DNA from 3 places in the Pantoea nemavictus genome. Region 2 is predicted to be linked to each of the others. Evidence: predicted binding sites of a transcription regulator. Region 2 holds the regulator's gene; each other region holds the start of a gene.
What was found. Region 2 encodes ArgR, which controls arginine synthesis, uptake and breakdown. Its sites were predicted from a motif close to ANTGAATAAAAATACANT; they were not measured.
Positions count from the first base shown of each region.

Region 1: argC (N-acetyl-gamma-glutamyl-phosphate reductase) is a predicted target of ArgR. The motif match lies at 1,505-1,522, and genes of this name have one in related genera.
Region 3: argF (ornithine carbamoyltransferase) is a predicted target of ArgR. The motif match lies at 1,887-1,904, and genes of this name have one in related genera.

Region 1 covers NZ_JBBGZW010000001.1:1,946,115-1,949,395, forward strand. Annotated here, with positions in the region: gene argB (acetylglutamate kinase) at 1-379, opposite strand, end outside; gene argC (N-acetyl-gamma-glutamyl-phosphate reductase) at 395-1,399, opposite strand; gene argE (acetylornithine deacetylase) at 1,569-2,717, shown strand; gene ppc (phosphoenolpyruvate carboxylase) at 2,971-3,281, shown strand, end outside.
Region 2 covers NZ_JBBGZW010000001.1:1,649,878-1,653,158, forward strand. Annotated here, with positions in the region: gene mscM (miniconductance mechanosensitive channel MscM) at 1-534, shown strand, start outside; gene mdh (malate dehydrogenase) at 587-1,522, opposite strand; gene argR (transcriptional regulator ArgR) at 1,945-2,415, shown strand; gene yhcN (peroxide/acid stress response protein YhcN) at 2,905-3,168, shown strand; gene WH298_RS07450 (YdgH/BhsA/McbA-like domain containing protein) at 3,257-3,281, shown strand, end outside.
Region 3 covers NZ_JBBGZW010000001.1:2,731,001-2,734,281, reverse strand. Annotated here, with positions in the region: gene WH298_RS12475 (GNAT family N-acetyltransferase) at 1-355, shown strand, start outside; gene miaE (tRNA isopentenyl-2-thiomethyl-A-37 hydroxylase MiaE) at 518-1,279, opposite strand; gene rraB (ribonuclease E inhibitor RraB) at 1,344-1,766, opposite strand; gene argF (ornithine carbamoyltransferase) at 1,929-2,936, shown strand; gene pyrB (aspartate carbamoyltransferase) at 3,179-3,281, shown strand, end outside.

The DNA.
Region 1 (3,281 bases), 300 kb from region 2:
CTGGCGTGGCGTTGCCAACGTGACCGAGTTCTTCATCGAACTGTGCAACGTTGACCAAACCGGCATCGCCCAGGCACAAACCCACTGCGCCGATGCCATATTTCTTCGCCCACGCCAGCAGCGTTTTGTTGGCGGTACCGGCTAACGCACCGGTAATAATGTCAATCTGATCGGCTGGCGTCACGCGCAAACCGTTCTTCTTTTTCACCGGTAGCGCGAGCTTCTTCATCAGCTCGTCCACCACGCAACCGCCACCGTGCACAATGATCAGCGGACGCTGATGTTCATTGCGATATGCCAGCAGGGCATCAAACAGACGGGCCAGCGCTTCTTCGCTATCCAGCAGCACGCCACCCAGTTTAATGATCAATGGATTCATTGCGTTATCCGTTCGTTAAATCAGAGAGAGCGTTTCGGGGAAGCCGAAACGAATGTTCAAACACTGAACCGCCTGCGAGGAGGCGCCTTTCAGCAGGTTATCTTCAGCAGCGACCACAATCAGGTGCTCGCCTTGCATGGCGAAGCCGATGTCGCAGAATGGCAAACCGACCACCGCTTTCAGCGCCGGAACGCCTTTGTCATACACGCGCACCAGCGGCTTGTCGTGGTAAGCATTATGGAAGGCATCGGCCACATCCTGTTGCGTCACGCCCGCTTTCAGGCGGCAGGTGGTGGTCGACAAAATACCGCGCGGGAAACTGCCCAGATGTGGCGTGAAGATCACTGGCGTGCCGAGATGCGCGACGATTTCCGGATGATGACGGTGATTAAACAGGCCGTATGGCTGCAAGCTCACTTCACAGAAGCTGGTGGCAACGTTGGCTTTACGTCCTGCACCGCTCACGCCGCTGGTGGCATTAATCACCGGCCACTGTGCATCGTTAAGCAGACCGGCCTCGATTAGCGGTTTCAGCGAAAGCTGTGCTGCGGTTGGGTAGCAACCCGGCACCGCAACCAACTGCGCATCTTTGATTTTGTCGTGCTGCCATTCGGCCAGGCCATAAACCGCTTTATCCAGCCAATCCTGATGCTGATGGCTGAAACCGTAATATTGCGTATAGAAAGCGTCGTCGTTAACGCGGAACGCGCCAGAGAGATCGAACACCACGCAACCGGCTTTGAGGAATTCAGGTGCCAGATCGTGGCTGACTCCGTGCGCAGTCGCGAGGAACACCACATCCACTTTATCGGCCCATTCCGAGGCTTCGCTCAGCGGCTGCAGCGGCAAATCGACAATGCCTTTGAGCTGCGGATGCAAATCCGACAATAACTTTCCAGCATCCGGGCTTTGCGCTGAAACCGCCAAAGCGGTTATGTTCATATGCGGATGGCGATTCAGGTAGGTGGCAAGCTCTACGCCAGCGTAACCACTGGCACCAACGATCAGCGTATTCAACATCAGGCTGTATACCTTTTTACAGTCACACGTATCGGGTCGCGGCCTTGCCCCGTTGCCCAGGATGCCGTTTGCAGAAGATTTGATGCTTCACATGCAAGCGACGTTATTGTATTTTTATTCACTATTAATGCATGAATATTGATACATCCTAACCCAAGGACCGTCAACAGTGAAGACAAAATTACCACCTTTTATCGAACTCTACCGCCAGTTGATTGCCACGCCATCAATCAGCGCAACCGATAGCGCACTGGATCAGAGTAATGAAACTTTAATCAATTTGCTGGCCGGCTGGTTCCGCGATATTGGCTTCAGTGTAGAAGTGCAGCCGGTGCCTGGCACGCGGCATAAATTCAATATGCTGGCACGCAGTGGATTGGGCGCAGGCGGCCTGTTACTCGCCGGCCATACCGATACCGTACCCTACGATGATGGCCGCTGGACGCGCGATCCCTTCACGCTGACCGAACACGACAACAAGCTTTACGGCTTGGGCACCGCGGATATGAAAGGTTTCTTCGCCTTTATTTTGGATGCGCTGCGTGACGTTGACGTGACCAAACTCAGCAAGCCGCTCTACATTCTGGCGACCGCTGATGAAGAGACCACCATGGCGGGCGCAAAGTATTTCTCTGAATCGACCCAGCTGCGTCCCGATTGCGCCATCATCGGCGAGCCAACGTCGCTCAAGCCGGTGCGCGCGCATAAAGGCCATCTGTCGAATGTAATCCGTATTCAGGGGCAATCGGGCCACTCCAGCGATCCGTCGCGCGGCGTGAACGCCATCGAACTGATGCACGAATCCATTACCCAGCTGATGCAATTGCGTAACACGCTGAAAGAGCGTTACAACCACGATGGTTTTGCCATTCCTTATCCAACCATGAACTTTGGTCATATTCATGGTGGCGACGCGGCCAACCGCATCTGCGCCTGCTGTGAATTGCACATGGATATTCGCCCGCTGCCGGGCTTAACCCTGAGCGATTTGGATGGTCTGCTGAATGACGCGCTGGCGCCGGTCAGCGCGCGCTGGCCAGGACGTTTAACCGTGGGCGAGCTGCATCCGCCGATTCCAGGCTACGAATGCCCTGCCGATCACGAGCTGGTGCAGGTGGTGGAGAAGCTGCTCGGCGTGCCAACCGAGGTGGTGAACTATTGCACCGAGGCGCCCTTTATCCAGCAATTGTGCCCAACGCTGGTTTTAGGCCCGGGATCGATCAATCAAGCCCACCAGCCAGATGAGTTTATTGATACCGCATTTATCAAGCCGACTCATGCGCTTATCACCCAAGTGGTGCAGCATTTTTGTCATTGATGAACAACAGATGGGGCATTTCACTGTTAAATCAGCAAATTGCCCCGTCATTGTTCGGGATTTGATAATAAGAATAACTTATCTCGCTTCGCTCCAAGCAAATTCTTTGAATTTCCGCTATTTAGCAGCACATTTACACGGATTTAAGGCAATTGACGTGCAGGTAGATACGTGGCTAGATAAAAGACGATGTTATGCCCGTGGATAATTCCCGTGGGGATATTTAAAAAGATGATGAGGGTGTCAGGGTCCAATGAACGAACAATATTCCGCAATGCGAAGTAATGTCAGTATGCTCGGCAAACTGCTCGGGGATACGATTAAGGATGCACTAGGAGAGAACATCCTCGACCAGGTGGAGACCATCCGTAAACTCTCTAAGTCATCCCGTGCGGGAAATGACACCCATCGTCAGGAACTGCTGACCACGCTGCAAAATCTGTCGAATGACGAGCTGCTGCCGGTTGCGCGTGCGTTTAGCCAGTTCCTTAATCTCACCAACGTCGCTGAGCAGTATCAAACCATTTCCCGCAGCGGCGAGGGCGCGAATCATCCTGAGCTGCT
Region 2 (3,281 bases):
GAAAAACCGATTCGTATCGGCGATACCGTTACCATTCGCGACTTGACCGGCAGCATTACCCGCATCAACACGCGCGCCACCACCATTACCGATTGGGACCGCAAAGAGATTATCGTGCCGAATAAGGCCTTTATCACTGAGCAATTCGTTAACTGGTCGCTGTCGGATTCGGTCACGCGCGTGGTGCTGACCATTCCTGCTCCCGCGCGGGTTAACAGTGATGAAGTGACCAACATTCTTAAGCAGGCAGCCGATCGCTGTACTTATGTGCTCGATATGCCGGCGCCGGATGTATTCCTGGTCGATTTGCAGCAGGGTATTCAGCTGTTTGAACTGCGTGTACATGCGGCGGAGATGGGACACCGCATGCCGCTACGCCATGAACTGCATCAGCTGATTCTGCGCGGCTTTGAAGAGCACGGGATTGAGATGCCGTTCCCACCATTCCAGGTGCGCATGGAAACGCTGGGCAGGAAAACCCCCGCCAGCAACGGAACCCCCTCCAGCCAGACGTTTAAGTCCGGCGGATTATAAAAACAAAACGCCCGGCAGAAGCCGGGCGTTATTTACTGCAGCACAGAGCCAATCACTTCACAAACTCTTCGCCCTGCGCGATATCTTTCTTCAGCGTTTCCAGCATGCCCTTCAGTGCCTGCTGTTCAAACGCACTCAACGTCCCAAGCGGGCGGCGTTCGACAATGCCATTTTTACCCAGCAGCAGCGGCTGCGAGAAGAAGCGCGCGTATTCACCCTCGCCTTCCACATACGCACACTCCACCACGTTAGCTTCACCTTGCAATGCGCGAATCAGCGACAGACCAAAACGTGCCGCCGCTTGTCCCATCGACAGCGTAGCCGACCCGCCGCCGGCTTTGGCTTCCACCACTTCGGTGCCGGCATTCTGAATTCGTTTAGTCAGATCCGCCACTTCCTGTTCGCTAAAACTCACGCCTTTAACCTGCGACAGCAGCGGCAAGATAGTCACGCCTGAATGGCCGCCAACAACCGGCACTTCAATCTCGTTCGGCTGCTTGCCTTTCAGCGCGGCCACAAAAGTATTGGCGCGGATAATATCGAGGGTTGAAACGCCAAACAGGCGATTTTTGTCATACACGCCAGCTTTCTTCAGCACTTCGGCCGCAATGGCCACCGTGGTATTCACCGGGTTGGTGATGACGCCAATCAGGGCTTTCGGCGCGGTGCTGGCAACCTGTTCGATCAGGTTACGCACGATGCCGGCGTTGACGTTAAACAGGTCGGCGCGATCCATGCCCGGTTTACGTGCCACACCCGCAGAGATCAGCACCACATCGGCACCATGCAGCGCTGGCGTGGCATCTTCACCGCTGAACCCTTCAACGGTGACTGCCGTTGGGATATGGCTGAGATCCACCGCCACACCCGGCGTTACCGGCGCGATGTCATAAAGTGAGAGAGCTGAGCCTGCGGGTAATTGCGTTTTGAGCAGCAGTGCGAGCGCCTGGCCAATACCACCAGCGGCACCGAGAACGGCAACTTTCATCCTGAACTCCTTATTAAGGTGGGGCAGAGATATGCCGAAAATCCATCAGGTTACGAGTTTAATCAACTTCTCAGGCGATAGCGACTAAACCTGTCGCGCACTTAAACTACGCCGCAATCGGCTCCCGAGACATCTCCACTTCAGAAGTCGCCTGAATGATACATTCGCAGCCAGAAGACAATGGACGGCAATGATCATCGATATAGTTGTTACCACATCAATAATATAACAACTTTGCAACCTTCGCTTTGCGCGCCAACCCGCTATTTTGGCGCAGCGTAAAACTCTGGTATCATCTCGCCCCCGCAGGATGTAACCGCGATTCTCTCACCAGACTTATTGCATAAAAATTCATCTAAATGCATAATAATTTATCTGCCGTAGGCCTGTTGCCTGCTGCAACCCTCTTTTATTGGTAGCTTATGCGAAACCCATCAAAACAAGACGACTTGATTAAGGCGTTTAAAGCCTTATTGAAGGAAGAGAAATTCAGCTCCCAGGGCGAAATTGTGCAGGCGCTGCAGGAAGACGGCTTCGAGAACATCAATCAGTCCAAAGTTTCTCGTATGCTGACCAAGTTTGGCGCGGTGCGCACGCGCAATGCCAAGATGGAGATGGTTTACTGCCTGCCCGCCGAGCTCGGCGTCCCCACCACCACCAGCCCGCTGAAAAATCTGGTACTGGATATCGACTATAACGATGCCCTGGTGGTAATTCACACCAGCCCCGGCGCGGCGCAGCTGATTGCACGCCTGCTGGATTCGCTCGGCAAAGCCGAAGGTATCCTCGGTACCATCGCTGGTGATGACACCATCTTTATTACTCCTGCGCGCACCTTCTCGGTGAAACAGCTGCACGATGCTGTACTGGTTTTATTCGAACAAGAGCTATAAAAACCTGCTGCATGCCGGCAGAATCTCTGCCGGTTATTTCTCCTCACCCGCATCATCCGTAACCATGCTGTTACAAATTCCTTTGTAAATAATAAGTTATCCATATACCCAGCGGTTCTTTTCCTCCATGAATATTGGTACGACCTTTGCGCCTGCTTAGCCTAATGCGCTATTTTACGCTGCTTTACATATGGTCCTAAGTGTCATTACCTACCCGCAGCGTATCAGCCAGCGAGATCAACCATGATCTTTCGCACTAAAAGATAATTTGATGTAGATCATTGTTTTTACATTGAAATAGCTGTCATTGGTTAAGATCCAGGCGTTTTTTATAACTTCCGGTTCTAAAAAAGTGCCATAAGGATAAAGAATTACAACCAAACATTATTAGCTAGATATTAATTTCGTGAGTGATTAGATCTATACTTAGTTTCGTGATGCAAATCACACGAAAGAAAAAGATAAAAATAGACGACGAGGAAAAATATCATGAACGTTAAAACTACTATCGCAACGCTAAGTGTTCTCTCTGCCCTGTCATTTGGTGCTTTTGCAGCAGATTCTATCAATGCCGAACAGGCTGCGAATCTGCAACCCGCAGGCACCATCAGCGTCAGCGGCGTGGGTGGCTCCCCAATGGATATTCGTCAGCAGTTAAATGACAAAGCCGATCAGCAAGGTGCAAAAGCTTACCGAGTGATCGAAGCGAATACCGGTGACAACTACCACGCGACCGCTGAACTGTACAAATAAGTTACAGATTCAACGCAATGTGAACGGCGACCCGTTTGAGACGCACTTGCCTCTCAGGTTGCCGACCCAAATTTCAGGAGAGTGAATCATGAAAACCAAATTAGCTATCGCAG
Region 3 (3,281 bases), 1.1 Mb from region 2:
CCTTTTCGAACTGTACAGTGAAGCCAATAGCGCCTACTGGATTGTTGAACATGAAGGCGTAGTGGTGGGCGGCGGCGGCGTTGCACCGTTGGCTTGTAGCGCACCGGATATTTGCGAGCTGCAGAAAATGTATTTCCTGCCGCAGGTGCGTGGCTTAGGTCTGGCGCGCGATCTGGCGCTGCGCGCCATGGAACATGCTCGTCAAAAGGGGTTTCGCCGCTGTTATCTGGAAACCACCGGCAGCCTGACGCGCGCGATTAAATTATATGAGTCGTTGGGCTTTGAGCTGATTGACAGCGCGATGGGCTGTACCGGGCACGTGGATTGCGAAGTGCGGATGTTGAAGGTGTTGTGATTTGATGTGCTCGCTGTGATGTGCTCGCTGTCCCCCTCCTCGGTCTTCCCCCATAAATGGGGGAGGAGGATGCTGCTATATGTGGGTTGGGAGCTGCATGTGGCAGAATCTCCTTTCCCCGCAAGCGGGGGAAGGCCGGGATGGGGGACTGCGAGCACATATCTAAACCGTCGGCACACCGCTATGAAAACGCAATTCGCCATCCGGCTCGCTGATTAAGCGCGCTTCTGTCGCACCAAACGCCTGTACGCGTGGCGCAATGTCCTTCGGCGAAATCTGCTGCGCCAGCTTCAGATAATCCTGGTAATGACGCGCTTCCGATCGCAACAGCGAAATGTAGAACTTCTCAAGCTGCTCATCCAGATACGGCGCCAGGCTGGCGAAACGTTCGCAGGATCGCGCTTCGATGTACGCTCCGCAAATCAACTTATCCACCAGCGCATCTGGCTCATACGTGGCGATTTCACGGATCAGCCCTTTGGCATAACGGCTGGCGGTGATTTTACGATAGGGCAAACCGCGCGACTGCATGATTTCCCACACCTGATAAAAGTGATGCAACTCCTCTTTGATCAGCAGCACCATCATCTCTACCAAATCGTCGGCCCACGGCAGCTCATTGCGCACAATGATACTTTTGGTCAGATTTTTGTGGGCGTTGATAAAGTTGCTGTCCGGTTCATCGCGGTAGATAAAATCTTCATACGGCTTAAGCCACGCCAGAATGGCATCGCCACTCGGCTTATCCGCCACGTATTTACGGATGATAAACACCGCGGTTTGCGCGGCCTTCAATTCGCAAACCATATGATCGGTGAGCAGCAGCGTCAGATTTTCCGGCTTGCGCGCTTCATCAATCCACGCGTGTGGCGTGCGGCAATGCAGGAATTGATAGATCGGTTCTAATAGCGGAGCGTAATTCATGGGCAATCTTTTGTCTTACGGGGAGAAGGAATCGGGGCGGCGGGCGCCGCCCGTTAAGGAAGGCTTAGTGGCGTACACCGTTGTCTTCTTCGTCGTCGATGAATTCGCCATCGTCGTCTTCATCTTCGGCATCGGGATCTTCAAAGTAGGTGCCCCAACCGTCGTAATCGACGTTGTAGCTGCCCGCCAGATTCACCAACTGCTCAACCTGCGCGTCAATCAGCTCCGGCTTCAGCGCGCCTTCGCTCAGGATATCAACGCACATCACTTTGCTGCCGTCTTCCAGCTCCAGCTCCTCTGGCTCGCTCACTTCATAGCCCAGCTTGAAGGCATCAACCGCCACCTTCTCCAGCGAGTCGAAATTGTTGCAGGAGAGATGATGCTCGATAGTGTAAAGCGCATCGGGATCGCTGCCGTCTTCCAGCAGCTCTTCAATGATCAGTCGCGTCTCTTCGCGCTGTTCTTCCAGCAATGCTTCATATGCCATGGGTGTGTCCTCAAAATATTCGGCTGAATAAGATTATTTTCCCACACTGCCTCGCGCGCCACTACACAAAACAACAAGTTTCTTAACGCCGGGGTTGAAAATGCATATTCATACGGTTAGATTGAATTTTAATTCATTTCATGTGGGCAACTGGAGCGCTGTATGAGTCAGCTGTATCAAAGACATTTCCTGAGATTGCTGGATTTCACCCCGGCCGAAATCGATTCTCTGCTGAGTCTGGCAGGTGAATTAAAACACGCAAAGAAAAATGCCGGCGAAACGCAGTTCCTGAAAGGCAAAAACATCGCGCTCATCTTCGAAAAAGACTCGACTCGTACCCGATGCTCTTTCGAAGTTGCCGCTTACGATCAGGGCGCTAACGTCACCTATCTCGGCCCGAGCGGCAGCCAAATCGGCCATAAAGAGTCGATGAAAGACACCGCACGTGTGCTGGGCCGCATGTATGACGGCATTCAGTATCGCGGCTACGGCCAGGAACTGGTGGAAACCTTAGCGGAGTTCGCTGGCGTGCCGGTATGGAACGGGCTGACCACCGAATTTCACCCTACGCAGCTGCTGGCCGATCTGTTGACCATGCAGGAACATCTGCCCGGCAAATCGCTGAATCAAATGACGCTGGTGTATGTGGGCGATGCGCGCAACAACATGGGCAACAGCATGCTGGAAGCTGCAGCGCTAGTGGGGCTGGATCTGCGTCTGGTGGCACCGAAAGGCTGCTGGCCAGAAGCTGAATTAGTCGAACAATGCCGCGTGGCCGCGCAGCAAACCGGCGGCAAAATCACGCTGACCGAAGATATCGCCGAAGGCGTGCAAGGTGCCGACTTCATCTACACTGATGTATGGGTGTCGATGGGCGAAGCCAAATCGGTGTGGGAAGATCGCATCGCCCTGCTGCGTCCTTATCAGGTGAATAGCGCGATGCTGGCCCTGACCGGTAATCCGCAGGTGAAATTCCTGCACTGTCTGCCGGCTTTCCATGACGATAAAACCACGCTCGGCCGCCAGATGGCTGAACAGTATGGTTTGCACGATGGCATGGAAGTGAGCAATGAAGTGTTTGAATCGGCACACAGCATCGTGTTCGATCAGGCAGAAAACCGCATGCACACCATTAAAGCGGTGATGGTCGCCACCTTAGGTAAGCGATAAATATAGCGAAGCAAACGTTTACCTTGCGCGCGATATTTGCTTGCTGCAAATCAGTGAATGCGTATAATGCGGCCCAATTTGCCGGAGGAAACATGCAACAGCGCAGCGCACAATTTGACGCTCAACGACGCCTGACAGCGGGCGGCGCACCTGTTTCTTTCCGTCATCAATCGATCGTAAAAAAAGCCCCTTAAGCAGGGGCTTTTTTTTGTCCGCAATCCGGCAGCGCAGAGGAGAACGCTATGGCCAACCCGCTATATCGCAAGCACATCATTTCCATTAACGATCTCAACCGCGACGAGCTGGAGCTGGTGCTGCATACCGCCGCCCAGCTGAAAGCCCATC